2 linked regions of the Variovorax paradoxus genome follow. Each later gene encodes a partner of the first gene's protein in a complex. Links are inferred from orthologs where the notes say so. Each region holds a gene or a part of one and is shown in the gene's direction. Other genes may lie near its edges. The genes, in order: AACL56_RS18300 and AACL56_RS22575.

Region 1 (13,185 bases):
CCGCGTGGTGCTCGCCACCAAGGTCGGCAAGCCGATGGGCGAAGGCAAGGTGGGGCTGTCGCCCAAGTACATCCGCGAAGCCGTCGAGGCTTCGCTCAAGCGCCTGCAGACGGACTACATCGACCTGTACCAGTCGCACGACGACGACGCCGGCACGCCGCTGGAGGAATCGCTGGGCGCGTTCGACAAACTGGTCAAGGAAGGCAAGGTGCGCGCCATTGGGGCGTCGAACTACACCGCGCCGCGGCTCGAGGAAGCGCTGGACGTGTCGGAGCGGCTCGGCATCGCGCGCTACGAAAGCCTTCAGCCGCTGTACAACCTGTACGACCGCGCGGTGTTCGAGGACGCGCTGGAGCCGCTGTGCGTGAAGCGCGAGGTGGGCGTGATCAACTTCTACGCGCTGGCCGCCGGCTTCCTCACCGGCAAGTACCGCACCGAGGCCGATGCGTCCAAGAGCGCGCGCGGCGCCAACACCACGAAGAAGTACCTCAACGAACGCGGCCTGCGCATCCTCGACGCACTCGACAAGGTGGCCCAGCAGTACAACGCGAAGCCGGGCCAGGTCGCCATTGCATGGCAGATCGCGCGCCCGGGCGTGACGGCACCCATTGCCAGCGCCACTTCGATCGCACAGCTCGAGGAACTCGTGGTCGCGACGCAGCTGAAGCTCGACACCGGCACCATCGAGATGCTCGATCGCGCCAGCGCCGAGAACGCCGCCGCCTGACGCACGAAGCCGCGCGATGAACGTCTTCGATGCCATCGCCGCACCCACGCTCGAGCACTTCGCCGACCTGCGCGTGGAGGTGGGCATGCCGCAGGTGCTCGGCACGAGCGCGCGCGGGACGCGCCGCGTGGTGCCGATCACGGGTGGCGAGGCACACGGCCACGGCTGGCGCGCACGCGTGCTGCCAGGCGGCAGCGACTTCCAGCTGATCGCAAGCGACACGCTGAGCGAACTCGATGCGCGCTACGGGCTCGAGACCGATGCAGGCGACCTGATCTACGTGCAGAACCATGCGGTGCGCTCCGCGTCACCCGAGGTCATGGGCCGCCTGCTGCGCGGCGAGCCGGTGGACCCGTCCCAGGTCTACTTCCGGTGCAGCCCGCGCTTCGAGACGGCATCGCCGTCGCTGAAGTGGATCAACGAGCGCATGTTCGTCGGCGCCGGCATGCGCCACCCCGCCGAGGTGGTGATGCGCTTCTACCTGCTGGCCTGAGCGCCCTCAGCCGTCGACGGGGTTCAGCGGCGTCGAGAGAACGCGCTGGTAGAAGGCCACGTCGAGCCAGCGCCCGAACTTGAAGCCGGCCTGGCGCACGGTGCCCGAATGTTCGAAGCCCAGGCGCTCGTGCAGCGCGATGCTGCCGGCGTTCGTCGCATCGATGGCGCCGACCATCACGTGCACGTCGCGCGCCACCGCTTCGGCAACGATCGCCTCCATCAGCGTGCGGCCCAGGCCCTCGCCGCGGTGCGCACTGTGGACGTAGACCGAGTGCTCCACCGTGTACTTGTAGGCCGGGAACGCGCGGAAGGTGCCGTAGCTCGCGAAGCCCAGCAGCTTGCCCGCGTCGTCCACGGCACCGATCACCGGGAAGCCGTTGGCACGCTTGGTGGCGAACCACGCCACCATGTTCTCGGCCGTGCGCGGCTTGTAGTCGTACAGCGCGGTCGATGTGACGATGGCTTCGTTGAGGATGGCAAGGATCGCAGCAGCGTGCGCTTCTTCAGTGCAGGGGATCAGACGCATGGTGTTCCTCATCGGAATTTCGTTCAATATAGGAGAATAATAATCTCATATGAGAAACGACAAATCTGCTCTTTCCGCTCCCTCGGAGCCGGCCGGCGACAACATCGACGCCCTCATCGCAAGCCGGCTTCTGGCCCTGCGGCAGGCGCAGCAACTCAGCCTGGCCGACCTGGCCGAACGCTCCGGGGTCAGCAAGGCGATGATCTCGAAGGTCGAACGCGCGCAGAGCAGCCCCACCGCCGTGTTGCTGGGCCGCCTGGCCGCCGGGCTGGGCGTTCCGCTGGCGCAGCTGCTGACCGAGGACAAGGTGCAGCCGCAACGGCTGCGCCCGCGCGCAACGCAGGAGGTATGGCGCGATCCCGAGGCCGGTTACCTCCGCCGCCAGGTCGCCGAGCGCCAGTCGGGCAGCGGCGTGGAGCTGGTCGAGGTCGAGCTGCCGCGCTCCGCGCAAGTCGGCTATCCGCGATGGAGCGGCAAGCCATACCGGCAGTGCCTGTGGATGCTCGAGGGCGCGCTGCGGGTCGACTACGGCGACGAACGCTTCGAACTTGCGCCAGGCGATTGCCTCGACTTCGCCGTCGACCGACCGCTCGTGTTCAAGGCGCTGGGACGCGCAGGCTGCCGCTACCTGCTGGTGGCCAATCCCGAATGACGGTGCACCGAGGGTAGGCAGGTTCCCACATGCACAGGCGGCACGCGCCGGTTCGACGGCCGGCACCGGCCGGGATACTGCGAGGCATCTCAGCTTCCGGAGGAACGACGATGTCTTTCGCGCTTTACATGATCGGTTTCTTGATTTTCCTGGGCGGCCTCATCTGGGGCGCCTCGGTGGCCGGCGTGCCCACGCTCTACATCGGCATCGGCGCCATGATCCTGCTGGGCATCGGCATCTTCAGTGCGGTCGGCCGCACGCGTGGCAAGGATCCTTCCTGAGTTCACGCAGGCTTCACGCCGCGCGCACAGAGCGCCGCTAACTTTGCATGCGCACCGCAACACGCGGTGCGCATTGCTCAAGTCAGCGGCCTCATGCACAACTCTTCCAGCCTCTTTTCCCCACTCGTCCCGGCGGCCTCCTCGGCTGCGCCTGCACCCACGCCCGGCGCCGGCAACAGCACGGGCAGCCTCAAGGTCGACCTGCTCGTCGTGGGCGCGAGCTTTGCAGGCTTGGCCTGCGCGCGAGCCGCCGCGCTTGCGGGCCTCAGCGTGATGGTGCTCGAGAAGAAGGCCAGCGCCGGCGACAAGCTCCACACGACCGGGATCATCGTCAAGGACGCGGTCGACACCGTGCCCTGGCTCGCCGAGGTGCCCCCCGCGCTGGTGCGCCGCATCGAAGGCGTGCGGCTGTACGCCCCCAGCATGCGCCACGTCGACCTGCACGCGCCGGGCTACTGGTTCTGGGCCACCGACGCGCCATCGCTGCTCGAGTGGATGGTGGACGCCGCACGCGCCTGCGGCGTCGACGTGCGGCTGGGCACGCTGTTCGAGCAGGCGCTCTGGATCAATGGACGCTGGGAGGTCCCGGTGATGCAGGGGCCATGCATCTCGGCAACTTACCTCGTGGGCGCGGACGGGCCGCATTCGCGCGTGGCGAAGGCGCTGGGCCTGTCGCGCAACACGCGCTTCCTCTACGGCGTCGAACATGAATACAAGGGTGCGCGCATGGCGCCCGACCTGCTGCATTGCTTCGTCGACCGCCAGCTGGCACCGGGCTACATCGGCTGGGCGCTCGAAGGCGTCGGGGTGAGCCAGATCGGGCTGGCTCGCCGCATGAAGCGCAACGACGACCAGGGTGCGCTGAAGCTCGGCCCGCTGCTGCGCAAGATCTCATCGGTGGTCACACCCGGCGATGCACCGCCGGTGGCAGTGCGTGCCGGGATGATCCCGTGTGGCGGCGTGCTTCCGCGGGTGTCACGCGAACGCGCCTTGCTGGTGGGCGACGCGGCGGGCATGGTGTCGCCGGTGACGGCGGGCGGCATCCACACCGCGTTGCTGCATGGCCAGCGTGCGGGCGAGGCCGTGGCGCGCTTCGTGCGCCGCGAGGCCGACGACCCCGCCGGTTGGCTCGTGCGCAGCTACCCGGGCTTCCGGCTCAAGCGCACGTTGCGCTGGGCCTTCGACCATTTCCAGAGCGACTGGATGTTCAACCACCTGCTGGGAACGCCGCAGATGCGGCGCATGGCGGAACTCGTCTATTTCCACCGCAAGGGCACCGCCCTGCCCCCGCATCGGGACTGAAGGAGGCTGCAGCGCTCAGGCGCTGCGCTGGCGCATCGCCTCGTAGAGGCACACGCCGCTGGCCACCGAGACGTTCAGGCTTTCGACCGCGCCGGCCATCGGAATGCTCACCAGCTCGTCGCAGGTCTTGCGCGTGAGCTGCCGCATGCCTTCGCCCTCGGCGCCCAGCACCAGCGCCAGCGGGCGCTTGAAATCACTCTGGTAGATCGTGCCCGGCGCGTCGTCGCTCGTGCCCACGCACCAGATGTTGCGTTCCTTGAGTTCGTTGAGCGTGCGCGCGAGGTTGGTGACCATGAAGTACGGCACCGTCTCGGCCGCGCCGCTGGCCACCTTGGCCACGGTGGCGTTGATGCCGGCTGCGTGGTCCTTCGGCGCGATGACCGCGTGCGCGCCGGCACCATCGGCCACGCGCAGGCAGGCGCCGAGGTTGTGCGGGTCGGTCACGCCGTCGAGCACCAGCAGCAAGGGCACGGTGCCGGCTTCCTCGAGACCTTCGAGGAGTTCGTCGAGCGAGCGCACCTGCGCCACGGGTTCGACCCGCGCCACCACGCCCTGGTGGCCATGGCTGCCGCTGAGCTTGGACAGCCGCAGGCCGTCGGCCTCGACCAGCCGCACGCCGGCTTCCTGCGCCCGCGCGATGAACTGTTTCATGCGCGCATCGCGCCGGCTGGCGTCGAACATCACTTCGAGCACCGATTTCGGCGCGGTCTTGATGCGCACGCCCACGGCATGGAAGCCGAAGATCACTTTTGGAGAAGACATGGCCGGATTATCCCCACCTGCGGGACCGGCCTTCGCGCCCTCGAGCCCGGCGCCTCAGGCCAGCGGCAGGCCGCTCAGCGCACGGGTGCGCTCGTCGTGCAGTTCCTGCACCGCGCGCGCATTCGGATGCACCCGCTCGCTGTTGCCTACGCTTTCCAGGTACTGGCAGGCGGCATGGCCTTCGGCCGCCTTCTCGTAGCGCGCCACCCATGCATCGCGCACGGGCAGCTTGTCGGGCGATACGGGCCACACGCCGGGCTGCGGGCGCATGTGCTCGCCGATGCCCACGCGCCACGGCTTGGCGCTCACGCGCGCCCGGAAGCAGTTCTGGTTGCGGCACATGCGCGCATAGACCTTGTCCACGCCCATGGCCTGGAAGCAGTCGGCCACGGCCGTGTCGGAAGGGCTGAAGACGTCGTGCATCGCCAACACGCGAAAGCCTGCCGGCGTGCGGTAGATGCGCAGGTGCCAGTCGGGGTGCTGGTGCATGAAGCGGCCGATGCGCTCGGCCGCGAGCTTCTCCGGCGCCGGATTGCCGCTGGGCTGGCCGCGCTTCTTGCGTTGGCCGATGACCCAGGCCACGGCGAACACCACGAAGAACGCGATCAGTCCGCCCAGCCAGGTCTTCGCGGCCCAGCCGCCGACCACGCCGGCGATGAGCGCCGGCACCAGCGCAAAGGCAAACACGCTGCCACGCAGCGGCTCCTCGAAGTCGATGTCGACGAACAGCACGTCGGGCGTGTTGAGGCAGCGCGCCCCGTAGCCGTTGCGGGTGATGACGGTGTCGCCCTGGCGCTCGACGATCTCCTCGCGAATGGGAACGCCATTGGCGCCGTTGTAGGCCAGCTTGCGCTCGCGGCGTTCGAGCTGCTCGCCCTGCACGATGCGGTCGAAGGCCTCGCGGGTGCGCTGGTCGGCATGGGCCTGGGCGGCGAGCGGGCTGTCGTCGGACCAGCCGTAGCGGCGCACGGTGACCTGCTTGCCGGCCACGCGCTCCTGGATGCGGCCTTCGGCCCAGAACTGCGGAACGATCATTGGCTCAGAACTCTCCGCCGAAGTACATCCAGACCATCAACGCGACCAGCACGACGATGACCATCGGCAGCCACTTGTACCCGCCGCCATGCACGCGGCCGGGTTCCTCCATCGAACGGCGCGGCATGTGCGAAGGCAACGGAGCGAATTCGCCGACCGAAGGATCGTCGTGCTTGTCGACCAACCGCTTGGCGGCTGCCAGGCTCAGGCCGGTGGCCTCGCGCGTGAGGCGGATCGCCTCGATCTTGTTGCCCTGCGCCAGCGCCTTCAACGCGGTCGAAGGCATCGAGGCGAAGCCGCGATCCTGCATGGCGGCATCAGGTGCACTGCGCCCGGCCTGCATGTCTTCATCCCCCTCGTCCATGCGTTCGGCATAGCGGTCGACCGCTTCCTTGGCCGACTTGAGGTCCATGCCGGTGCGGTCGCGCACGATCTTGATGGCCTCGATGAGCCTGCCGCCCTGGAGCGCGCGGACAGCATCGGGGGGAAGTTCTTCCATGCAGTCTCCTCGAATGTGATTTGCTATTTATTTAATAGCTTATCGCGCTTGTCAGACGGGCGCTACGGCAGCTTTTTCATTAACGGCGACGCGTCCGGCCTCGATGGTGATGCGCCGTTCGCACTGCGCGGCGATGCCGCGATCGTGCGTGACCAGCACCAGCGTCGTGCCGAGTTCACGGTTGAGGTCGAACATCAGCCGCATGACCTGCTCGCCGGTGGCGAAGTCGAGGCTGCCGGTCGGCTCGTCGGCCAGCAGCAGCGCAGGCTGCACCACGAAGGCGCGCGCGAGGGCCACGCGCTGCTGCTCGCCGCCGGAGAGCACCTTCGGGTAGTGACCCAGCCGCTGGCCCAGGCCGACCCGCCCGAGCATCTCGCTGGCGGCCTTGCGCGCGTCCTTGCGATTGGCGAGTTCCAGCGGGAGCATCACGTTCTCGAGCGCGCTGAGGTTGCCCAGCAGCTGGAAGCTCTGGAACACGAAGCCCACGCGCCGGGCGCGCACCGCGGCACGTTCGTCTTCGTCGATGGCGAAGATGTCGTCGCCCGCGAGCCTGACCGTGCCGCGCGTGGGTGTGTCGAGTCCCGCGATGATCGACAGCAAGGTGCTCTTGCCCGAACCCGAAGCGCCGACGATGGCAGCGGTCTCCCGCGCCCCGAGGGTGAAATCGATGTCCTGCAGAATGTCCAGCGTACCGGTCGAGTCGGTGACGGACTTGAAGACATGCTCGACGGCAACAATTACATCGGACGGGGGTTGGGACATGGAAAGGCTCTGGTTTTGAATCGACGTGACTTTATCTTGACCACCGCGGCGCTCGGCAACGCGGGGATATGGACGACCGCGGCGCATGCACAGGCGCAGGCTGGCAAGCCCGTGATCCTGGTGCTCGGCGATTCGCTGAGTGCAGAGTACGGCCTCAAGCGCGGCGAGGGTTGGGTACCCTTGCTGGAAAAAAGGCTTGCGCAACAGAAGCTCGCAGCCACCGTGGTCAACGCCAGCATCAGCGGCGACACCAGCTCCGGCGGCCGCTCGCGCCTTGCTTCGCTGCTCTCGCAGCACAAGCCTACGCATGTGGTGGTGGAGCTCGGCGCCAACGATGCCTTGCGCGGCCTGCCGCTCGCAGACACCGAGAGCAACCTGCTGCAGATCACCAAGGCGGCGCAGGCCGCGGGCGCGAAGGTGCTGATCGTCGGCATCCAGGTGCCGCCCAACTACGGGGGCGACTACACGCGGCGCTTCGAGGCGGTGTTTTCGAAGGTGGCGGGCGAGACGAAGTCCGCGCTGGTGCCCTTCCTGCTCAAGGGCGTGGCCGATGCGCCCGATGCGCTGTCGCTGTTCCAGGCCGACCGCATCCATCCGACGGCTGCGGCACAGCCCCAGTTGCTCGACAACGTCTGGCCCGAGCTGCACAAGCTGCTGCCGAAATGAAAAAGCCGCTGCAGGCTTGCGGCCTGCAGCGGCTTCTTGATGGGTACGCCAGGATCGGAATCAACCGTTCTTGGTGGGCAACTCCGGCACCGTGGGGGCATCGTGCTCGAGCGAGGCCACATCGGTTTCCGGGTCTCCGGGTGCCAGGCCGTCGCTGCTCGGTGCAAGTTTGCGATTCGCCTTTTCCCGGAGCTTTTCTTCCTTCTTCTTCTTCTTCGCCAGCTCTTTCTGGCGTTTCTCGTAGCCGTAATTTGGTGTTGCCACTGCTTCTCCTTGGGCGAGGCAGTCAGGGTGACTGCGCGTGGCCTACTGTAAGCGATAACGCCGCAGTCTCAAGACGGTACCCTGCAGCGCTCCAGAGGAGCCGGAAGCGATTTTTTACAACCGCGCCAATGCCTGTTGCAGATCGGCGCGCAGGTCCTCCACATCCTCGAGACCGATCGAGAAACGGACGAGCGTGCCCTTGTACGGCCAGCGCGCCACGCTGGCATCGCGCATCAGGCCGATGTCGTAGGGCACCACCAGGCTGATGGGCCCACCCCAGGAGTACCCCAGGCGGAAAAACTGCAGGCTGTCGCAGAAGCGGTCGACCTGCTCGGTGCTGAAGCGCTCGTCGAACACGACCGAGAAAAGACCCGCGGCCAGGTCGGCCTCGCCGCACAGCGCACGCCAGTGCACGTGGCCGGGCGACTCCTCCAGTGCGGGATGCAGCACCTGCGCGATCTCGTCTCGGCCATTGAGCCAACGTGCCAGTTCGCGCGCCGCGCGGTCGTGCGCCGCATAGCGCAGGGCGATGCTGGGCAGCGAGCGCAGCAGCGTTTCCACATCGCCCACGCCGATGCCGAAGCCCATGCGCATGTGCGTGAGCTTGAGCGCGCGATGCAGGCGCTCGTCGCGTGTGACCACACTGCCCATGAGCACGTCGCCCCCGCCGCTGGGGTACTTGGTGAGCGCATGCACCGAGATGTCGACGCCCTGCCCCGTGCCGTTGAAGTCGAAGGGCGCGAAGGCCAGCCCCGCGCCCCAGGTGTTGTCGAGCGCGGTCATCACGCCGCGCGCGCGGCACACATTCACCAGCGCGGGCAGGTCGGGAAACTCCATCGTCACCGAGCCGGCCGCCTCGACCCACACCAGCCGCGTGCGGTCCGACAGCTTGGCCGCGAGGTCGGCCGGGTTCATGGCGTCGTACATGCGGTGCGTGATGCCGAAGTTCGCGAGCTCGCCCGTGGCCAGCGCCTTGTTGGGTCCATAGGCATTGTCGGGAATGAGCACCTCGTCGCCGGTCTTCAGGAAGGCGAAGGCCACCAGCGAGATGGCCGCGAGGCCGCTGGGCACCAGCAGGCATTCGGTGCCCCCTTCGAGCGTCGCCAGCCGCTCCTCGAGCGTGAAGGTGGTCGGCGTGCCGTGCAGGCCGTAGGTGTAGCCGGCCTTGGTCTTCCAGTCGCGCGCGCGCATCGCGGCCACGTCGGCAAAGAACACGGTCGATGCCTTGTACACGCCGGGCTGCGGCGCGGAGAAGGTGGCGGGCGGTGTGTAGGGATGGTGGATCAGGTTGGTGGAGGGCTTGCTCATGGCTTCGATGCTAGCGCGCTGCCGCACGGGAGAAATCCGCAGGTGTTTTATAAAAACAGTTCTTGTGTTTAAATTAAGTGTATGAAATCGCATCCCCTTCCGGCGACAGCCGCCTACCCGCTCGCAGAGCTGTGCGTGCTCGCGGATCTGCCGCCACGCACCGTGCGCTACTACGTGCAGATCGGCATCGTCGACCGGCCCGAGGGCGAGACCCGCGCGGCGCGCTATGGCGCCCGGCACCTCGAGCAGCTGTTGCTCATCAAGAAGTGGACGGCCGCCGGCGTGTCGCTGGAGCGCATCCGGGAGCTGCTGCAGGGGCACGAAGCGCCGGTGCCCGCGCGCCCGCACGTCGCCGGTTCGGTGGAAGTGCGCAGCCATCTGACGGTGGCGGACGGCATCGAGGTGGTGATCGAGCCCGGCCGGGCCGGGCTCTCGCCGCAGCAGGTGCGCGGTTTCATACAGGGCGTGATGGCGGCCTATGCAGCGGCCTCTTCCGCCTCCCCTGCCGGCAGCGCCGCTGCCGACACTCCTGAGAAGAACTGACAGAAACGAAAGGCAACCCATGAGCAATCTGGAATACGCACGGATGACGACGACGAACGGCGACGCCGTGGTGCTCGAAGGCGTGAAGGCCAGCGGCGACCTGCGCGGCGTGCTGCTCGAGATGACGGTCGAGCAGCGCTTTCGCAATCCGGGCGCCTTGAACGTCGAAGTGGCCTACAGCTTTCCGCTGCCGTGGGGCGCGGTGCTGCTGGGCGTCGATGTGCAGCTGGGCAACCGGCACCTGAACGGGGCGGTGGTCGAAAAGGCCGATGCCGAGGCCGCCTACGAAGGCGCGCTGGCCGAAGGCCATGCGGCCATCATGCTGGAGAGGAACCATGACCAGAGCCACACGCTGAACCTCGGCAATCTCGCGGCCGGCGAAGCGTGCATCGTCACGCTGCGCTATGCGCAGACGCTGTCGTTCGAGCAGCAAGGCCTTCGCCTGCTGATCCCCACGGTGATCGCGCCACGCTACGGCGACCCGGTTGCCGACGGCAAGCTGCAGCCGCACCAGGCCCCCGTGCACAGCGCGGTGGCAGCGTATCCGTTCGACATCGAATTGCGGCTGCATGGCGAGCTGGCGCAAGCACGCGTGGCCTCGCCCAGCCATCCGGTGGGCGTGGCAATGCGTCCTGCCGAGGGCATGCTGCAGGTGTCGCTGGCGCGCCAGGGCGTGCTCGACCGAGACTTCGTGCTGGTCGTCGACCATTTGGCGCACGACGGCACGGCCGTGGTCGCGCGCGACAGCGTCGAGGCCGGCGCCATCATTGCGCTTGCCAGCTTCTGCCCGCGCATCCCGGCGCGCGGCCCTGCAACCACCGACGTGCAGCTGCTCGTCGACTGCTCGGGCTCGATGGCCGGCGACAGCATCGGCGCCGCGCGGCGTGCGTTGCAATCGATCGTTCTCCAGTTGGGCGCGGGCGACCGCTTCTCGCTCTCGCGCTTCGGCAGCACCGTCGAGCACCGCTCGCGCGGCCTCTGGGCGCTGACCGATGTCACCCGCCTGGCTGCGCAGCGCTGGGTCGGCGCGCTGCAGGCCGACCTCGGCGGCACCGAGATGGAAAGCGCGCTGGCATCCACCTTCGCGCTCAGCGCCGGCGCATCGAGCGACGTGCTGGTGGTGACCGACGGCGAGATCAGCGCCATCGACGCCACGATCGCATCGGCGAAGGCGTCGGGGCACCGTGTCTTCGTGGTCGGCATCGGCAGCAGTCCGGCCGAGGGCCATCTTCGGCGCCTGGCGGAAGCCACGGGCGGCGCCTGCGATTTCGTCGCACCCGGCGAAGCGGTCGAGCCTGCGGTGCTGCGCATGTTCGCGCGCCTGCGCTCGCCTCGGCTCGAAGCCGTGCGGATCGAATGGCCGGACGGCGTGCGTCCGGTGTGGGTGTCCGCGCTGCCTGCCTCGGTGTTCGATGCCGACACGGTCAACCTTTTCGCGCTGCTGGAACAGGTTCCCGAGGGCGAGATTCGCCTGCTCGGCGTCAGGCCGGGCGATGGCGCCACCGAGGAACAGATCGGCAGCGTTCGCGTCGCCCGCACGGCCGAGCCGATTGCCGCACTGAGCCAGATCGCGGCGCACGCGCGGTTCGCGGCACTCGCCGGGCCGCACGACGAGGAGCGCAAGGCGCAAGCCCGGCAGCTCGCGGTGGCTTACCAGCTGGTGACGGACGAGACCAACTACCTGCTGGTGGTCGAGCGTGCCGAAGGCGAACGCGCCACCGACATGCCCGAACTGCGCAAGATCGCGCAGATGGTGCCTGCCGGCTGGAGCGGCACCTCGTCGGGCCAGTTCGAAGCAGTGCGGGCCGCGCCCGCGCCCATGATGGCAAGGATGCGCGGCGTGCCCATGCCCGCGGCTGCCGGGGCAGCGCCGCCGATGCTCATGAAGAAGCGGACCCGGTCGTCGCCGGACGTCGTCGAGAGCGAGACGACCGCCACACCGGGCGCCATCGGCGCATGGCTGCGCAAGACACCGCTCTCCGCCTGGCCCGGCACCTACGCAGCGCTCGCGCAGCAGGGCATCCCGCCGGAGGTGGTCGACTGGCTCGAGCTGGCGATGGCCTCGCGCAGCGATGCGCCGCAGACAGAAGCTGCGGTCGTTGCATCGTTCCTCCACTTGCTGGCGAACGTGCTCGTCTTCGAGAACGTGGACCAGCAGGACGGCGTCCCGTGGGGCCCCGCCAACGCCGTAAGGCGCCTGCGGGATGCACTCGCCGGCAAGCCGGGCGCTGCGGCGGTGGCGGCGAACGTCGACCCGCGCTTCGTCGAAGTGCTGGCAGCGGAGCTGGCCGGGCTGACCTCCGAACGCTGGCCCGACCCGGTCTATGCGCTGAGCGCGAACGCAGCAGCCTAGCCAGGCCCGGGGGCAGGACACGCCGGGCGTGGCGCGGCACAATCCGCCGATGCGCCGAAGCCCGTCTCTCGCCGAGTCCGAGCCATGCAGTTGACGCGACCGCCCGCGCCGCACCTGCGGCGCTTCGTGCAGCTGCTGTGGGCCTCCTCGCCGGACGGTCCTCCCAGGACCCGGCCGGGCGCGCGCGAACATGTGCTGCCGACCGGCGGCATGCATGTCGTCTTCCGCCTAGGCGGCCCTGCGGTCCGGCTCTTCCGCGACGCGACCGACACGGAGGGCTTCACGGTGGGCTACGCGCTGGCGGGAGGAACCCGCTCGGCCTTCTTCGTCCGCGACGTGTCCGCGCAGACGTCCTCGGTCGGGGTCATGCTGCAACCGGGCGCGGCCAGGGCGCTGCTCGGGGCGCCCGAAGACGCGCTGGCCAATCGCCATACGCCGCTCGAAGCGCTCTGGGGCGCGGCAGCGGGCTTCGCGCTGGAACAGCTTTATGGCGCCGATTCGCTGGCGGGCCAGTTGACGATCGTCGAGGCTCTGCTGACTTCACGCCTTGCCGCACGCGCGATGCACGGACTGCATCCGGCCGTGGCGCAGGCGCTGGCCGACCTGCACGGCGGTCGCACCATCGGAGAACTGGTGAAGCACAGCGGCTACAGCCACAGGCGCCTCATCGCCCTCTTTCGAGGCATGACGGGCCTGCCGCCGAAACAGTACGCGCGAATGCTGCGATTCGACCGGGTGCTCGCGCAGTTTGCCCTCGAGCCCAACCAGCCCTGGGCCGAACTGGCCCTGCAGGCCGGCTACAGCGACCAAGCCCACTTCAATCGCGACTTCCTGGCGATCTCAGGCATGCCACCGCAGGCCTACCGGCGCGCGGCGCCGACCGCGTCACGGCATGTGCGGATCTGAGCTTCCGCATTCCATGCGCAGGTCCAGCAGGTCAAATTTGTGCAAGACCTGAAGCGCCGGACATTCCAGAATCGCGCCCATCCGCCAACCACCACGAACGGACG
Region 2 (10,333 bases), 850 kb from region 1 along the record:
TCGCCGTGGGTGCGCTGCCGCAGCAGGGGCATTCGGTGCCGGGGTCGGTGCGCCCGAAGATGTTCTCGCCGTCGCGCTCCGCCACGCTGAGCACGAGCTGCGTCCAGTAGACCTGCAGGCCGGCAGCAATGAGCGGTGCCGCTGCCAGGTCGAGCCCGAACATCACGCGGCGCGAGAGCCGGTCGGCCTGCGCGTCGATCCACGCATCGCTTTCCGCCACCACGCGATCGAGCGTGTCGCGCGCGGCGCCTTCGGGTGCGCGTGCGTGGAAAAGTGCCAGCAGGCGACGCAGCTCGTTCAGCCACACCGGGTCGCGGGTCCAGCCGAAAGCGGGCATCGGCGGCTTCAGCGCCTTGGCGGCGGCTTCGAGCGCTTCGGATCCGGGCAGTGCCACGGCCGCATGGTCCTGCAGCACCCGGTGTTGCGCCTGCGCGAGGTCGGCGATGAAGAGCAGGTACTCGCGCATCGGATGCGAGGCCGCGAGCTGTCGCAGTCGAAGTTGACGGTCGGAGAACACGAGCGAGCGAGCGGGCAGCCGCAGGAACGGCATCTGCCGCCCGGCCTGCATCGCGATCTGCTCCGGATCGAGGACGCGCGTGGTGCGCAGCGGTGATGTGCCGGAAGGGCTGTTCATTGCAACCACTCTACAGCGCCGAGGCCGGGTTTGTCTTGCTCTTTCCCCCTACGGCAGAAGGCCGGGGCGGGGCAGTGCCCGACGCGCGCCATCCGGTGGCCGGGGCTGCCATGCCCCCATTCCCGCTTCCCGGAAGGAGAGAAAGAAAGACGATGCGCGCGCTACTCGCCACGCGTCATCTTCCGGTGCCACAGCGGGTGATTGAGCTTCGCCCATCCTTCCGTGACGGTGCCGCGCGTCATCGCGCGCATCGTGCCCTTGACCCAGATCGCCGCGTAGATGTGCGTGATGACGGAAATGATCAGCACCACGGCCGAGACCGAATGCACGACCACCGCGATGCGGCGCACCAGGATCGGGAAGAAGCCGACGAACCACGGGCTCCAGAACATGAAGCCGGTGAGGAACAGCAGCAGCAGGCTCACACCGAAGGCCCAGAACACCAGCTTCTGCCCGGCGTTGTACTTGCCCACCGGCGGCATGCCCGACTTGTCGCCCTTGAGCATCTTCGGCGCGTTGGCGATCCATTCGCGGTCGACCCGGTCGAACACGTTCTCGCGCCACATCGTGAAGAAAAGGAACACGAAGCCGAACACCATCAGCAGGCCCAGGAACGGGTGCAGGATGCGCGTCCACGGCCCGCCGCCGAACAGCGTGCTCAGGAAGAAGAGGGCGGGGTGGAAGAAGGCCAGTCCCGAGAGCGCGGCCGCGAAGAACATGATCGCCACGAACCAGTGGTTCATGCGCGTGGCATCGCGGTAGCGGCGAAGGTAGTAGCGTGTCATCGCATTCTCCTCATGCACGAGGCGGATGGATCGGCGAAGCGGGCGGCGGCGGCTGCTCGATCACGACCTCGTCGTCGGGCCGGCCGTCGAGGTCGGCGTCGGGGTGGTCGTCCTTCGGCTCGATCGGGCCGGCCTTCATGTAGTGGAAGAAGCTGCCGACCACCGCGCCGATCATCGCGACCATGGCCAGCGGCTTGGCCACGCCCTTCCACAGCGACACCAGCGGGCTGATGTGCGGGTCCTTCGGCAGGCCGGCATACAGGCCGGGACGGTCCGCGTGCTGCAGCACGTACATGACGTGCGTGCCGCCTACCCCCGCGGGGTCGTACACGCCAGCATTGGAGAAGCCGCGGTCCTTCAGGTCGACGATGCGCTCCGAGGCGTACTCGTGCATGTCCTCCTTGGTGCCGAAATGCAGCGCGCCGGTGGGGCAGGCCTTGACGCAGGCCGGCTCCAGGCCCACGCCCACGCGGTCGGAACACAGCGAGCACTTGTAGGCCTTGTTGTCGCCCTTGCTGATGCGCGGCACGTCGAACGGGCAGCCGGTGACGCAGTTGCCGCACCCCACGCAGTGCTCGCTGATGAAGTCGACGATGCCGTTGCTGTACTTGACGATGGCGCCCGGCGAGGGGCACGACTTCAGGCAGCCCGGGTCGTCGCAGTGCATGCAGCCGTCCTTGCGGATCAGCCATTCGAGCTTGCCGGCCTCGGGCTCCACCTCGGAGAACTTCATCACCGTCCACGACGACGGCGTGAGATCGACCGGGTTGTCGTAGGTGCCGTGCGTGGTGCCGACCTCGTCGCGCAGGTCGTTCCATTGCATGCACGCCACCTGGCAGGCCTTGCAGCCGATGCAGGTCGAGACGTCGATCAGCTTGGCCACCTGCTTGACCTGCGGGCGGTGGCGGATGTCGGGCGACGGCGTGGTGGTGGCCGAGCGGGCGGCGATGTCGAGGGTCTGGAGGGAGGACATCAGCGGCTCCGGTTCGGGGTCTTGCTCCTTCCCCTCTGGGGGAAGGCGGGGATGGGGGCAGGCCTTCGATGAGGCGCCGTGTGGTCGTGGAGGCCGTCGTGCCCCCACCCGGCCCTCCCCAGCGGGGGAGGGAGAAAGACCAGGGCATCGAGTGTGTCGAGAAGCTGCTTCATCTCACGCCTTCTCGATGTTCACCGTGAACGACTTGTACTCCGGCGTCTGCGTGTTCGCGTCGCCCACGAACGGCGTGAGCGTGTTCACGAGGTAGCCCGGCTTCGCCACGCCCACGAAACCCCAGTGGTTGGGCAGCCCCACGGTGTGCACCGTGCGTCCGTCCACCTGCAGTCCGACGATGCGCTTGGTGACCAGCGCCACGGCCTTGATGTAGCCACGCTTGCTCGACACCTTCACGATCTCGCCGTTGGCAATGCCCTTCTCCCTGGCCAGTTCCTCGCCGATCTCGACGAACTGCTGCGGCTGGATGATGGCCGAGGTGCGCACGTTCTTGGTCCAGTAATGGAAGTGCTCGGTCAGGCGGTAGCTGGTGGCCACGTACGGGAAGTCCTTCGGCACGCCGAGGCGCTCGAGGTCGCCCTTGAAGATGCGTGCTGCGGGGTTGGCGCGCGCCACGGCGTTGTTCGGGTGCATCAGGTTGTTCGTCAGCGGCGACTCGAACGGCTCGTAATGCTCCGGCAGCGGGCCTTCGGCCATGCCCGTCGGCGCGAACAGCCGGGCCACGCCCTCGGCGGTCATGATGAACGGGCGCACCGCCTCGGCTTCCATCGGGTCGGCGTCGGGACGGATGTCGGGCACGTCCGCGCCGGTCCACTGCTTGCCGTTCCACGCGACGAGGCCGCGCCTGGCGATCCACGGCTTGCCGGTGGCCGGATCGGTCGACGCGCCGTTGTAGAGGATGCGCCGGTTCGCGGGCCACGCCCACGCCCAGTTCTGCACCATGCCGATGCCGTACGGGTCGGCGTTGTCGCGCCGCGCCATCTGGTTGCCGGCCTGCGTCCATGCGCCGGCGTAGATCCAGCAGCCCGAGGCGGTCGAGCCGTCGTCGCGCAGGAGCCCGAAGCCCGAGATCTGTTCGCCGGCCTTCGCAAGCGGCGGCTTGGTCGGGTCCTTCGGGTCGAGCAGGTCGGTGAGCGCGCGGCCGTTGTATTCCATCGCCAGCTCTTGCGCCGAGGGCGAGTGCGGAATCTTGTAGGGCCAGGTGAGCTTGACGATCGGATCGGGAAACGCGCCGCCGTCCTTGATGTAGGCCTGGCGGATGCGGTTGTAGATGCCCGCCACGATCTCGATGTCGCCCTTGGCCTCGCCCGGCGGCTCGGCGCCCTTCCAGTGCCACTGCAGCCAGCGGCTGGAATTGGTGAGCGAGCCGTCTTCTTCCGCGAAGCAGGTCGATGGCAGCCGGAACACCGTGGTCTGGATCTCGGCGGTCTTCACGTCGTTGAACTCGCCGAAGTTGCGCCAGAACTCGCTGGTCTCGGTCACCAGCGGGTCGATGGTGACCAGAAACTTGAGCTTCGACAACCCCTCGACGATCTTGCGCTTGTCGGGGAACGAGCCCACCGGGTTGAAGCCCTGGCAGATGTAGCCGTTGAGCTTGCCCAGGCTCATGAGCTCGAAGGCCTGCAGCACGTCGTAGAGCTTGTCGATCTTGGGCAGGTAGTGGAAGGCCCAGTCGTTCTGCGCCGTGGCCGCATCGCCCCACCAAGACTTCTGCATGCTGACGAAGAACTTCGGGTAGTTCTGCCAGTAGCTCATCTGGTTGGGCCGCAGCGGCTTCAGCGCGCGGGTCTTGTAGTAGTCGTCCAGCGTCTGCTCGCTGTCACGCGCCAGCGACATGTAGCCCGTCAGCGAGTTCGACAGCAACCCCAGGTCGGTCAGGCCCTGGATGTTGCTGTGCCCACGCAGCGCGTTCATGCCGCCGCCCGGCACGCCGATGTTGCCCAGCAGCAGCTGCACGATGGCGCCGGTGCGGATCATCTGCGAGCCCTGGCTGTGCTGCGTCCAGCCCAGCGCGTACATGATGGTCATGGTGCGCGTGGGCACGCTGGTGCTGGCGATGTACTCGCACACCTTCAGGAACTTGTCCTGTGGCGTGCCGGTGATGCGGCTCACCAGTTCGGGCGTGTAGCGCGCGTAGTGGCGCTTCATGACCTGCAGCACGCACTGCGGGTCCTGCATGGTCATGTCGACCTTGGCAAAACCGGCTTCGTCCAGCGCGTAGTTCCACGACTTGGGGTCGTAGTTGCGCTTCTCGGCGTTGTAGCCGCTGAACAGGCCGTCCTCGAACTTGTAGTCAGGCCCGACGATGAAGGTCGCGTTCGTGTAGTTGCGTACGTACTCCGTCTGGATCCTGTCGTTGCTCAGCAGGAAGTTGATGACCCCCGCGAGGAACGCGATGTCCGAGCCCGCGCGCACCGGTGCGTAGTAGTCGGCCATGGCGGCCGAGCGCGTGAAGCGCGGATCCACCACGACAAGGCGCGCCTTGTTCTGCTTCTTGGCCTCGATGACCCACTTGAAGCCGCACGGATGCGCCTCCGCGGCGTTGCCGCCCATGATCAGCACGACATCCGCGTTCTGGATGTCCTGCCAGTGGTTGGTCATCGCGCCTCTGCCGAACGTCGGGGCCAGACTGGCCACCGTGGGTCCGTGTCAGACGCGTGCCTGGTTGTCGAACACCAGCATCCCGGTCGAGCGGAATGCCTTGTGGGTGATGTAGCCCGTTTCGTTGGAGGAAGCCGATGCGCACAGCATGCCGGAGCTGGTCCAGCGGTTGACGGTCTTGCCGTCGGCGTTGGTGGTCTGGAAGTTGGCGTCGCGGTCGGCCTTGAGCAGCTTCGCGATGCGGTCCAGCGCCTCGTCCCAGCCGATGCGCTTCCATTCGGTGCCGCCGGGCTCGCGCACCTCGGGGTACTTCAACCGGTTGGTGCTGTGCACGAAGTCCAACAGCCCCGCGCCCTTGGGACACAGCGTGCCGCGGTTGACCGGGTGGTCGGCGTCGCCCTCGATGTGGAGGATGGCGGGCACCACGTTTTTCGCCTTGTCGCCGAGGCTGTACATGATGAGCCCGCAGCCCACCGAGCAGTAGGGACAGGTGTTGCGGGTTTCTGTGGTGCGCGCGAGCTTGAAGTTGCGGGCCTCGGCCAGCGCGGCGGTCGGCGAGAACCCGAGCGCCACGATGCTGGAGCCGACCAGCCCCGCGCTGCTGACGCGGAAGAATTGCCGGCGGCTTATGTCCATGACATGGCCTCCTGCAGCGGTGAAGTGGTGTGTTTCATCGAAGCTTCTTCTTTGCGTGGGAAAACTGGAGGAGCGGGCTGCGCTACTTCGGCGCCGTGCCATCGCCGCCGCTCGGGGCGGGCGCTGAACTGCCCGAGGTGTTGCCGCCGCCTGGCCCGCTGACGCCGCCGACGGCCGCGCCGCCTTCGGAAGGGCCCTTGTGCGCGGTGGTGGCGTCGACCTTGTCGCCGGAGTCGGCAGGCTTGATGCCGCTCGGACTGGCACCCGATGGTGCCGCGGCGGGAGTGCTGGAGGCCGGGGCCGCGGCGGGCTTCGGGTCGCAGGCACTCAGCAACATGCCGAAGGCCAGGCAAAGGCCCAGGGTCTGCAGGCGCTGGCATCTCGGCATCGACACTCCTTCGGGGAAAGGACCGCCAGACAATGGAATGTTTTTTTGGGCCCTTGCCGCCGCCGGATCGAATGCCCGGTCGCGACGGCAGGACCTTTTGTCGCATCATGCGACAGGGCCTTGGGCCGATCAAGTAGGCCAAAACCGGCAATAACCCTCGAATCCGGCCGAGCGCCGTCCTCTGGGCTATCGTCGCGCCCATGAATGCCTCCCTCCGCCTGGGTTGGCGCACGCTCTGGCGCGACCTGCGCGCCGGTGAACTGCGCCTGTTGATCGTTGCCGTGCTGCTGGCCGTGGCCGCGCTCACGGCTGTCGGCTTCTTCGCCGATCGCCTGCAGGGCGGGCTGAAGCGCGATGCGCGCCAGTTGCTGGGTGGCGACGCCGTGGTGGTCAGCGACAACCCGACGCCCGAGGCCTTCGTGGCGCAGGCAAGGTCGCTGGGGCTGCAAGGCACGGCCACCTATGGCTTTCCGACCATGGCGCGCGCCGAGGACGCGCAGGGCGGCGCCAGCAAGCTGGTGGCGCTGAAGGCCGTCACCGCCGGCTATCCGCTGCGCGGCAGCCTGCAGACCTCCGCCACGCTCGACGGTGCGGGCAGCGTCACGCGCGACATTCCGCCGCCCGGCGAGGCCTGGGTCGATGCCTCGCTGCTCGACTCGCTCGGCCTGAAGGTCGGCGACCCGCTGCTGCTGGGCGACACCAGCCTGCGCGTGGGCCGCGTGATCACGCTGGAACCCGACCGCGGCGCCGGCTTCATGAGCTTCTCGCCGCGCGTGATGCTCAACCAGGCCGACGTGGCGCGCACCGGGCTCGTGCAGCCGGCGAGCCGCGTGGGCTACCGCTATGCGGTGGCCGGCAGCGACGCTGCAGTCAAGCGCTTCACCGACTGGGCCGACGCCGCCATCAAGAAGGGCGACCTGCGCGGCGTGCGGCTCGACTCCTTCGAGGGCGGCCGTCCGGAGATGCGCCAGACCCTCGACCGCGCCGAGAAATTCCTGAGCCTGGTGGCGCTGCTGGCGGCGCTGCTGTCGGCGGTGGCGGTGGCGCTGGCCGCGCGCGGCTTCGCGGCCAGCCACCTCGACGACTGCGCGATGCTGCGCGTGCTCGGCCAGAGCCAGCGCACCATCGCGGTGGCCTATGCCTTCGAGTTCGCGGTGATCGGCATCGTGGCCAGCGGGCTGGGCGTGGTCATCGGTTTCGGGGTGCATTACGTGTTCGTGCTGCTGCTGGCCGGGCTGGTCGAGACCGCATTGCCGGCCGCCACGTTGTGGCCCGTGGCCTTCGGCCTGGGCATGGGGCTCACGCTGCTGTTCGCGTTCGGCCTGCCGCCGGTGCTGCAACTGGCCAAGGTGCCGCCGCTGCGCGTGATCCGCCGCGACGTCGGCGGGCTCAAGCCGGCGTCGCTCGCGGTGCTGGGCATCGGCGTGGCGGGCTTCGCGGCACTGCTGATGGCGGCGAGCAGCGACATCAAGCTGGGCCTGATCGCGGTCGGCGGGTTCGCAGGCGCGGTGGCCGTGTTCGCGCTCCTGAGCTGGCTGGCGGTGAAGGTGCTGCGCCGCAGCGTGAACGAGACCACCGCGCCGCGCTGGCTGGTGCTGGCCACGCGGCAGATCTCGGCGCGGCCGGCCTATGCGGTGGTGCAGGTCAGCGCGCTGTCGGTGGGCCTGTTGGCGCTGGTGCTGCTGGTGCTGCTGCGAACCGACCTCGTGGCCAGCTGGCGCAAGGCCACGCCGCCGGATGCGCCGAACCGCTTCGTCATCAACGTCATGCCCGACCAGAGCGAGGCCTTCCAGAAGTCGCTGCGCGACGCCGGCGTGCGCAAGTTCGACTGGTACCCGATGATCCGCGGCCGGCTCGTGGCCATCAACGACAGGCCGGTGACGCCCGACGACTACACCGAGGACCGTGCCAAGCGGCTGGTAGACCGCGAGTTCAACCTGAGCAACAGCGTCGAGGCGCCCGCGCACAACAGCATCACCGCCGGCAGGTGGACGCCCGACGCCAAGGGCGAGGTCAGCGTGGAAGAAGGCCTGGCCGAGACGCTGGGCCTGAAGCTGGGCGATTCGCTGCGCTTCGACATCGGCGGCATGCAGAACGACGCGCGCATCACGTCGCTGCGCAAGGTCGACTGGGGCTCGCTGCATGCCAACTTCTTCGTGATGTACACCGTGGCTTCGCTGGCCGACGTGCCCACCACTTACATGGGCGCCTTCCGCGCTCCCGAGACGCGCGGCTTCGACAACGCGCTGGTGCGCAGCTACCCCAACGTGACCAACGTGGACATGAGCGCCACCATCAACCAGCTGCAGCGCGTGCTCGACCAGGTGATCCGCGCGGTGGAGTTCCTGTTCGGCTTCACGCTGGCCGCCGGCCTCGTGGTGCTGTTCGCCGCGGTGACCGCCACGCGCGAGGAGCGCGCGCGCGAGTTCGCCGTGATGCGCGCGGTGGGCGCACGCGCCAGCCTGCTGCGCCAGGTACAGCGCGCCGAGCTGGCGGGCGTGGGCCTGCTCGCGGGCTTCCTGGCGAGCATCGTGGCTTCGGCGATCGGCTGGGCGCTGGCGCGCTACGTGTTCGAGTTCACCTGGACCGCGTCGCCGTTGGTGCCCGTTGCCGGCGCGCTGGCGGGCGCGGTGCTGGCGCTGGGCGCGGGATGGTGGGGCCTGCGCGACGTGCTGCGCCGCCCGGTGGTCGATACGCTGAGGCGCGCGGCCGAGTAATCTTTTTCTTCTGCGCAGATCGAGGACGGGGCCGGGGATGCAATACATTCCCCGGCCCCGTATTCATTTCAGAAGAGAAATTCCTGCATGCGCTTGGCGTCATTCCAGATCACCAACTTTCGCTCGATCAACGACAGCGGCCTCATCGATTCCTCTCGGATCACGGCGATCCTTGGTCGGAACGACAGCGGCAAGTCGAACCTGCTGCGCGCACTCCACAGCCTGAACCCGGCCGAAGGCCCGGTCGAAATCAGCCCCATCAAGGACTTTCCGCGCCATCGCCGGCTCGAAGAGTGCACCGGCGACACGCCGGTCGTCTTCACGCGCTGGAGCCTGGACGACAGCGAACAGGCCGCGCTGGCCGCGATCTTTCCGCGTGCGGCCGGCGTGCGCCACGTCACCGCGCGCCGCGGTTATGCCGCCACGCGCACCGGCGGGCTCGAAGGCCTTGCGCCGCTGTCGCTCGATGTCGGCGACATCAAGGGCAAGGTCCGCAAGATCGTGCCGGCCGTGAAGGCCGCCGCGGAGAAGGTGGCCGAGGAGGCGCGCGCCGCGCTCGAGCAGGAGGCCGACACCTTCGACGCCGCGATGATCATGAGTCCCGACCACGTCCGCTGGTCGGCCGGCGCGGTGCAGGCCATGCAGGCGTTGCGCAAGGCACTTGCCGCGGCCGGCGCCGAACTCAGCGACAAGCAGGACCAGATGCTCGCCGAGCTCGAGGAGCTGGCACTCTCCATCGCCGACGACGAACCTGCGCACGCGCGCGCACGCGCCTGGGTGCTCGAGAACCTGCCGCGCTTCGTCTACGTGGACGAGTACCCCGCGCTGCCCGGCCGTCAGAACATCGCCGAATACCTGGGCCGCCAGGGCTGGGGACAGCTCACGCCCGCGCAGCAGAGCTTCGGCAAGCTGTGCAAGGTCGCAGGGCTCGACCCGCAGCAGCTGCACGACCTGCTCGACAGGAACGACCAGGCCACGCGCAACCAGCTGGCGAACCGCGCCGGCGCGGTGGTGACGGCAGAGATCCGCCGCCTGTGGAAGGACCGTCCGCTGAAGGTGCGCTTCAACCTCGACGGCCCCTACCTCGACACGCTGGTGTCCGACCCCGACGGCGCGTACGACGTGGAGGTGAACCTCGACGAGCGCAGCCGCGGCTTCCAGTGGTTCTTCTCGTTCTACATCGCGTTCTTCGCCGACACCCGGGGCGGCCGCGCGGAAGACGCCGTGATGCTGCTCGACGAGCCCGGTCTTCACCTGCACGCGCACTCGCAGGCCGACCTGCTCGCGCACTTCGAACAGGACTTCGGCAACCAGATCATCTACACCACGCACTCGCCGTTCATGGTGCCGGTGCACCGGCCGGACGCGGTGCGCACCGCCAGCCTCGGCGAAACGGCAGGGACGACGGTGAGCAACACGGCGCAGGGAGACGAGCGCACGCTGTTTCCGTTGAAGGCCGCGCTGGCGCTGAGCGGGACGGCTGTGGAGCCTGCGAAGAACGTTGCTGGGGATGCGAACGCAAAGACAAATGCCAGGATGGCTGGAACAACCGCCGGGACAGCCAGCGAGCACGCCGACGCTCGT

What was found.
Region 2: the proteins of AACL56_RS18300 (region 1) and AACL56_RS22575 are in contact, whole or in part, in a cryo-EM structure (PDB 9GE8), measured with the Escherichia coli proteins. The link is inferred for Variovorax paradoxus from one-to-one orthologs.

What each region holds. Positions count from the first base shown.
Region 1 is NZ_LR743507.1:3,927,786-3,940,970, forward strand. Bases 6,179-8,892 are described here. They hold AACL56_RS18300 (arylesterase), read left to right. Parts: upstream 6,179-7,077; coding sequence 7,078-7,707; downstream 7,708-8,892. Other genes in these bases: AACL56_RS18290 (hypothetical protein), read right to left, coding at 6,179-6,279; AACL56_RS18295 (ABC transporter ATP-binding protein), read right to left, coding at 6,331-7,041; AACL56_RS18305 (hypothetical protein), read right to left, coding at 7,768-7,971; AACL56_RS18310 (PLP-dependent transferase), read right to left, coding at 8,086-8,892. Outside these bases: AACL56_RS18250 (aldo/keto reductase), read left to right, coding at 1-727; AACL56_RS18255 (DUF3237 domain-containing protein), read left to right, coding at 744-1,220; AACL56_RS18260 (GNAT family N-acetyltransferase), read right to left, coding at 1,227-1,748; AACL56_RS18265 (helix-turn-helix domain-containing protein), read left to right, coding at 1,798-2,400; AACL56_RS18270 (hypothetical protein), read left to right, coding at 2,511-2,681; AACL56_RS18275 (NAD(P)/FAD-dependent oxidoreductase), read left to right, coding at 2,775-3,983; 23S rRNA (guanosine(2251)-2'-O)-methyltransferase RlmB, read right to left, coding at 3,999-4,745; AACL56_RS18285 (hypothetical protein), read right to left, coding at 4,800-5,780; more of AACL56_RS18290, read right to left, coding at 5,785-6,178; more of AACL56_RS18310, read right to left, coding at 8,893-9,279; AACL56_RS18315 (MerR family transcriptional regulator), read left to right, coding at 9,361-9,822; AACL56_RS18320 (VIT domain-containing protein), read left to right, coding at 9,842-12,175; AACL56_RS18325 (helix-turn-helix domain-containing protein), read left to right, coding at 12,260-13,081. UniProt on the Escherichia coli protein: TesA is a multifunctional esterase that can act as a thioesterase, lysophospholipase and protease.
Region 2 is NZ_LR743507.1:4,786,959-4,797,291, reverse strand. What follows is about bases 5,914-8,990. They hold AACL56_RS22575 (ABC transporter permease), read left to right. Parts: upstream 5,914-6,232; coding sequence 6,233-8,749; downstream 8,750-8,990. Other genes in these bases: AACL56_RS22570 (ATP-dependent nuclease), read left to right, coding at 8,837-8,990; AACL56_RS22580 (hypothetical protein), read right to left, coding at 5,914-6,032. In the rest of the region: formate dehydrogenase accessory protein FdhE, read right to left, coding at 1-634; AACL56_RS22595 (formate dehydrogenase subunit gamma), read right to left, coding at 796-1,419; fdxH (formate dehydrogenase subunit beta), read right to left, coding at 1,430-2,392; more of AACL56_RS22580, read right to left, coding at 5,727-5,913; more of AACL56_RS22570, read left to right, coding at 8,991-10,333.